DNA from 2 places in the Priestia megaterium genome. Region 1 is predicted to be linked to the other one. Evidence: predicted binding sites of a transcription regulator. Region 1 holds the regulator's gene; the other holds the start of a gene.

Evidence for each region. Region 1 encodes CtsR, which represses protease genes until heat stress. Its sites were predicted from a motif close to ATGGTCAATAAAGGTCAAACA; they were not measured.
Region 2: the regulator CtsR is predicted to act here: its motif matches at 1,332-1,352, upstream of clpP (ATP-dependent Clp endopeptidase proteolytic subunit ClpP).

What each region holds. Positions count from the first base shown of each region.
Region 1 covers NZ_CP023317.1:82,909-86,323, reverse strand. Annotated here, with positions in the region: gene CEQ83_RS00440 (protein-arginine kinase McsB) at 1-955, opposite strand, end outside; gene CEQ83_RS00435 (protein-arginine kinase activator protein McsA) at 959-1,501, opposite strand; gene CEQ83_RS00430 (CtsR family transcriptional regulator) at 1,543-2,004, opposite strand; rRNA gene rrf (5S ribosomal RNA) at 2,240-2,355, opposite strand; rRNA gene CEQ83_RS00420 (23S ribosomal RNA) at 2,418-3,415, opposite strand, start outside.
Region 2 covers NZ_CP023317.1:4,789,083-4,792,497, reverse strand. Annotated here, with positions in the region: gene whiA (DNA-binding protein WhiA) at 1-375, shown strand, start outside; gene CEQ83_RS24620 (HPr family phosphocarrier protein) at 404-658, shown strand; gene clpP (ATP-dependent Clp endopeptidase proteolytic subunit ClpP) at 693-1,280, opposite strand; tRNA gene CEQ83_RS24610 (tRNA-Arg) at 1,501-1,572, shown strand; gene CEQ83_RS24605 (hypothetical protein) at 1,774-2,448, shown strand; gene rpoN (RNA polymerase factor sigma-54) at 2,735-3,415, shown strand, end outside.

The DNA.
Region 1 (3,415 bases):
TAATGATAAGTTCATTCAATATATTTTGACTCAGTCCTTTTATATACCCTAAATCGATTCCTAATCGAACATCTGATAAACATTGTGAAGCTTCTTTGGACTCAATAATACGGCTATTGGCCAATACTCCATATGAACGATACACTCGATCTTCTAACTCTACATGAGATGTTTTAAACAGTGCGTCTCTTGCAGAGTGCTCTTGTGTAATTAACTGCTGTACGACACTATTTAAATCTGCCACAATATCTTCTTCAGATTTCCCTAAGGTTATCTGATTAGAAATTTGAAAGATATTCCCTAAAGCTTCGCTACCTTCTCCATAAATTCCTCTCACCACTAAGCCAAGCTGGTTAATAGCGGGAATAATACGATGAATTTGACGGGTCATCACTAAAGCCGGCAGATGCATCATCACAGATGCACGTAGCCCAGTACCCACATTTGTGGGACAGCTGGTTAAATACCCTCTATTTTCATCAAACGCATAATCTACGTATTTCTCAATCCAATTATCTACTTTATTCGCTGTGCTTAAAGCTTCAGATAATTGAAGGCCTGGAAATAAACATTGTATGCGTAAATGATCTTCTTCATTAACCATAATACTCAAATCTTCTTTTTCTGATAAAAAACAAGCTCCGTTGTTGTCTCCTTCAGCCAAGTTAGGACTGATAAGATGTTTTTCAACCAACACTTGCTTTTGAAGAGGCTGTAATTCGTTCATCTTTAGTAAATGCAAATTCCACTGATTGGTGTTCTCGCTTTTTTGAAAAACTTGCTCAAATACTCGAACCACTTCAACTGCTTGTTCTTTAGAAAAGAGAGTTGGAAAAAGATAATGAGTTAAATTTCGAGCCAGCCTGATTCGACTGCTTAGCACAATATCTGAATTCGAAGCTTCTTGACGCATCCAAGAGCTAACAGGCTGGGAAAAGAACAAATCCTGGGACATGAATTACGCTTCCTCCTCTCTCGATTCGTTCATCTTCTTTTCTAGTAATCGAATGTGATCTCGGAGTTCGGCTGCTTTCTCAAACTCCTCTTTTTCGATATACTCTTTTAAGTTCAATCTTAATGCCTGTAATTCCTTTTTTAAATGAAGATTACTTGCAATTCTTGCTGGTATTTTTCCATGATGTAGATAATTACCTCCATGCAGCCTCTTCAAGAAAGGAATAAGAGGTCGCTCAAATGTTTTGTAGCAATCTGCACATCCAAACCTGCCGATTTTAGCAAATTTTTGATATGTCATGCCACAAGTAGGACAAGAAAGAACGTCCTGACTTTGTTTCTTATAATTTTCAGTTACTGCTGGGTCTAGGTTAAGTAGGCCAGCTAGTAAGTTATTGATTGAAAAACCTTGCTGATTTGAAAAAGAAAATGCATCTCCATTTTCTGAAGCGCATTGTTCACATACGTGCATCTCCGTCTTTTCACCATTAATAATTTTTGTGAAGTGAAGAGTTGCAGGTCTCGTTTCACATTGCTGACAAATCATCCTGTCATCACTCCCTGTTCTAAATAAAATAGATCATGAGCTTATCGGTAGCGTAATGAATTAAGCATTGCTTTTAAAAGATTGGCTCTTAGCTCATCACGATAAGGAAGTTCAATATTAATAACTGAACGATTGATAACGCTCAACATGATTTTTGCTTCTCGTTCTGTGATGACTTTTTCTTCAACTAACCTAATAATGACATTTTCAGCACTTACTTGTGAAATTTCATTTTGAATCATCTCAATCACTTGCTGAAACAAATCCGCTGCATCATGCATTTTTACTTTTGCAATACGAATAAATCCGCCGCCGCCTCGCTTACTTTCTACAAGATAACCTCTCTCAACCGTAAAGCGGGTATTGATAACGTAATTAATTTGCGACGGAACGCATTGAAATTTATCAGCAATCTCACTGCGCCTTATTTCAACAATTTCTCTTTCACTTAATTCAAGTACTTGTTTTAAATACTGTTCGATAATGTCAGAGATATTTGGCACGCTGCCCCCTCCTTCTGACTTTGACTATATTTGACCTTAATTTAAATATAAAAGGAAACGAAAAAATTTTCAACTATGTACTATTAAAGTTTATTCTTTACTTTTATCGTTGCCACTAAAATTTATTTCAAAACCTGCAAATCGCGAATTTTATTGTTCTTACTATACTTTTTCATAAAACAAATAAATTGTAAACAAAAAAGGACTAGCTAAAATAGCTAGTCCTTTTTCAGGTGCCTGGCAACGTCCTACTCTCACAGGGACAAAGTCCCAACTACCATTGGCGCTAAAGAGCTTAACTTCCGTGTTCGGTATGGGAACGGGTGTGACCTCTTCGCTATCGCCACCAGACAAGAGATTGCTCTCTCAAAACTAGGTAACAGTTTGCTGAGTAAAGCTTACACTTTTAAAGTTTGGTTAAGTCCTCGATCGATTAGTATCAGTCAGCTACACATGTCGCCACGCTTCCACCTCTGACCTATCAACCTGATCATCTTTCAGGGATCTTACTAGCTTGCGCTATGGGAAATCTCATCTTGAGGGGGGCTTCATGCTTAGATGCTTTCAGCACTTATCCCGTCCACACATAGCTACCCAGCGATGCCTTTGGCAAGACAACTGGTACACCAGCGGTGTGTCCATCCCGGTCCTCTCGTACTAAGGACAGCTCCTCTCAAATTTCCTACGCCCACGACGGATAGGGACCGAACTGTCTCACGACGTTCTGAACCCAGCTCGCGTACCGCTTTAATGGGCGAACAGCCCAACCCTTGGGACCGACTACAGCCCCAGGATGCGATGAGCCGACATCGAGGTGCCAAACCTCCCCGTCGATGTGGACTCTTGGGGGAGATAAGCCTGTTATCCCCGGGGTAGCTTTTATCCGTTGAGCGATGGCCCTTCCATGCGGAACCACCGGATCACTAAGCCCGACTTTCGTCCCTGCTCGACTTGTAGGTCTCGCAGTCAAGCTCCCTTGTGCCTTTACACTCTACGAATGATTTCCAACCATTCTGAGGGAACCTTTGGGCGCCTCCGTTACATTTTAGGAGGCGACCGCCCCAGTCAAACTGCCCACCTGACACTGTCTCCCGGCCCGATCAGGGCCGCGGGTTAGAATTTCAATACAGCCAGGGTAGTATCCCACCGACGCCTCCACCGAAGCTAGCGCTCCGGCTTCTCAGGCTCCTACCTATCCTGTACAAGCTGTACCAAAATTCAATATCAGGCTACAGTAAAGCTCCACGGGGTCTTTCCGTCCTGTCGCGGGTAACCTGCATCTTCACAGGTACTATAATTTCACCGAGTCTCTCGTTGAGACAGTGCCCAGATCGTTACGCCTTTCGTGCGGGTCGGAACTTACCCGACAAGGAATTTCGCTACCTTAGGACCGTTATAGTTACGGCCGCCG
Region 2 (3,415 bases), 320 kb from region 1:
ATTACGGAGTTTCTAAATATCATTGGAGCCCATAACGCTCTTTTACGGTTTGAGGATGTAAGAATTGTCCGAGATATGCGAAATTCCGTTAATCGCTTAGTTAATTGTGAAACAGCTAACTTAAACAAAACAATCGGAGCGGCCATTCGTCAAGTGGAAAACATTCGTTATATTGATGAAACAGCTGGATTAGATATCTTACCAGAAAAGCTGAGAGAAATTGCTCGTTTGCGTGTGGAATATCAAGACGTTACGTTAAAGGAGCTTGGTGAGATGGTATCTGGAGGTCAAATTAGCAAATCAGGCATTAACCATCGATTGCGTAAAATTGACCAAATAGCAGACAAGCTTCGCGCCGGTCAGCCAGTCACATAAGGGGAATTGCAAGGGGGAGGATTTTATCATGGAAAAACAAGTAGAAGTAAAATTAAAAACGGGATTACAAGCTCGTGTTGCGGCACTATTCGTGCAAGAAGCAACTCGTTTTACATCTGATGTGTACTTGAAGAAAGATGAGAAAGTAGTCAACGCTAAAAGTATCATGGGGTTAATGAGCTTAGCGATTAATAACGGTTCTCTTATTACGCTCATTGTTGAAGGGGTAGATGAAAAAGAAGCAATGGATGCGTTAGTCGCTTACGTAGAGAACGATGCATAAAAAAGCCTTTCCCAAAGTGGGAAAGGCTTTTTTCTTATTTAGGGTCGTTTTCTAATACTTTGTCAATTAGACCGTATTCTAAAGCGCGTTCAGCAGTCATGAAATTATCACGATCTGTATCACGTTGTAGCACTTCTAACGGTTGACCTGTACGCTCAGCTAAAATTGAATTTAGTTTTTCACGTAAGAATAGAATACGTTTTGCCGCAATTTCGATTTCAGTAGCTTGTCCTTGAGCACCACCAAGAGGTTGATGAATCATTACTTCGCTGTTTGGAAGAGCAAAACGTTTGCCCTTTTCACCAGCAGCCAGTAAGAAAGCACCCATTGATGCAGCCATACCGATACAAATTGTAGAAACTTTTGGCTTAATGAATTGCATCGTATCATAGATAGCCATTCCAGCTGTAATAGAGCCACCTGGGCTGTTGATATAAAGTGAGATATCTTTTTCTGGGTCTTCAGCAGCTAAGAATAGAAGCTGAGAAACGATCGAGTTAGCTACATTATCATCAATAGCACTACCTAAAATAATAATGCGGTCTTTTAATAAACGTGAATAAATGTCATAAGCACGTTCACCACGGTTTGTTTGTTCAATAACTGTAGGAATTAAGTTCATATTAAATTCCTCCTTAACAAGAATAATTTGTTATGTACCTATAATACACGTATGGTCAATAAAGGTCAAACAAAAGAACCTCTACTACACATATTCGCTTAAAAGACTATGTATTCCTCTTTGACATTATTAAAATTTTTCCCCCTTCTTAAAAAAATAAACGTAGTATTCTATTGAAAAGAGAAGTTTTCTCTCCTATAATGGAAGTTGTGACAAATATGCCCTCGTAGTGTAGTGGATAGCACAAGAGATTCCGGTTCTCTTAGGGTGGGTTCGAATCCTGTCGAGGGCGTCTTAAAACGTTGCGGATTACGCAACGTTTTTTATTTTGAGTAAAAAGGCTCATCTTCTCAAAAAATAATATTTATTTTCCTTCTATAACCCTTTATACGCGTAAGGAAGCAAGAAATTAATTCCATTGTACCGGTTGCGGAATTTGTCAGAATACTATAAAACAGTATATAAGGAAAAGAAACACGGAGGAGGAATAAATATGAAATACATGAACAAACTTTTCATTGTCAGTGCATCGGTAGCCCTATTACTATCTGCATGCGGGACGAACGAAGATTCTGCTCAGCCGAAGTCTAATGATCAAGCAGAAAATGTTCAGCAGGATACAGCTTCTAAATCTGATCAAACATCAGGCGCTGCAAAAGAAGAGTCGAAAAAAGATGCGGATTCTGCTGAGGTCTCAGCCGAACCTTCAGGAAGTCAATCATCGACTAGCGAAACGGCGGAAGGTGGGCAGTCAAGGTCTTCTTCAGAAACAAAACTAACAAAAAGCCCAGAACAAGATTATTCTATTCAAGTAATGGACGGCTATAAACTAACGGGTGAAGAACCTGGAAAAGATGCGTTAGTGTTAACTTCAGATGATTCTCAATTTATGCGTATTGAAATGCTTTCATCAGAAGCATCGCTGGATGACGCTGCTCAATCTGTTAAACAAACGGCAACAGCAGTTAATAAAAATGCAGCAGAGAAAAAGAATTTTGAAGAGAATGGAATCTTCAAAGATTCTGTCTGGTATGAAGCCACATCTGGCGATCATACGGTAAACGCCGTGTTGGTTAAAGGAAAGAAACCAATGAAGCTAACCATTTTTACGAAAAATGACGCAGAAAACTTAGACAAGTTTATGCAAATGGCACAAACTATTCAATAAGCAATTCTTCTATATATTATACAAATGCAGAAAATTCGACATGACGCAGAAAACGTCATGTCGAATTAGTACTCGGATCATGTAGTAGGCGCGAATTATAATGAAAAGTTATAAAGGTGTATAGCTCTATTACTTTTTTGATGGTTAGTAACTAAAAATAGGATGAAATGCTTCGTTAACAAAGGTTGACGGAGATTTTTTGATGAAAAAATTACATATAAAAAATAGTTACATGCTCTTTGAAAGCGTTTTTATAGTAAAATAGATGAAGGGGAGGGGAGAAATAATGGAAATTGGATTATTTCAGCAGCAGTCGTTAAAACTGACGATGTCAAAAGAATTATCACAAGCTATTTCTCTTTTACAATATTCATCGATGGATATTGTAGCGTTTTTACATGAGCAGGCGCTTCAAAATCCGCTTATAGATTTTTCAGAGCTGCCCGTCAATACATCTCACAATCAAAAAAATCATGCAACTTCTGATTCAACAGATTATATGAGCAGTATACCAGCTCCTAAAGAAACGCTGTACGAACATTTAATGAATCAATCCGCATTATTAAAATTAGATGAATGTGAGCAGGCAGCCGTTGAGTTTGTTATTCATAGTCTGGATGATGCTGGCTATTTGCACGATGAGTTAATCATACTTGCTAACCAGCTTGGCCAAGATCAAGAGCAGGTTGAAAAGGCTCTTCAACTTGTGCAGCAGATGGACCCGGCAGGAGTAGGGGCGAGAAGTTTACAGGAGTGCTTAATGCTCCAATTAAAAAGAAGTAATCAATGGACAGAAAAAATAGAGCAAATTTTGACACATCACTTTGAGGAATTTGCTTATAAAAAATGGATGAAAATCTCAAAGTTATGTCAAATCTCACTTGAAGCTCTTCAACAATTACATGAACAGATTAAGAAATTAAATCCTCGTCCTGGATCATTTTATATGAAGTCCAATGAACGATTC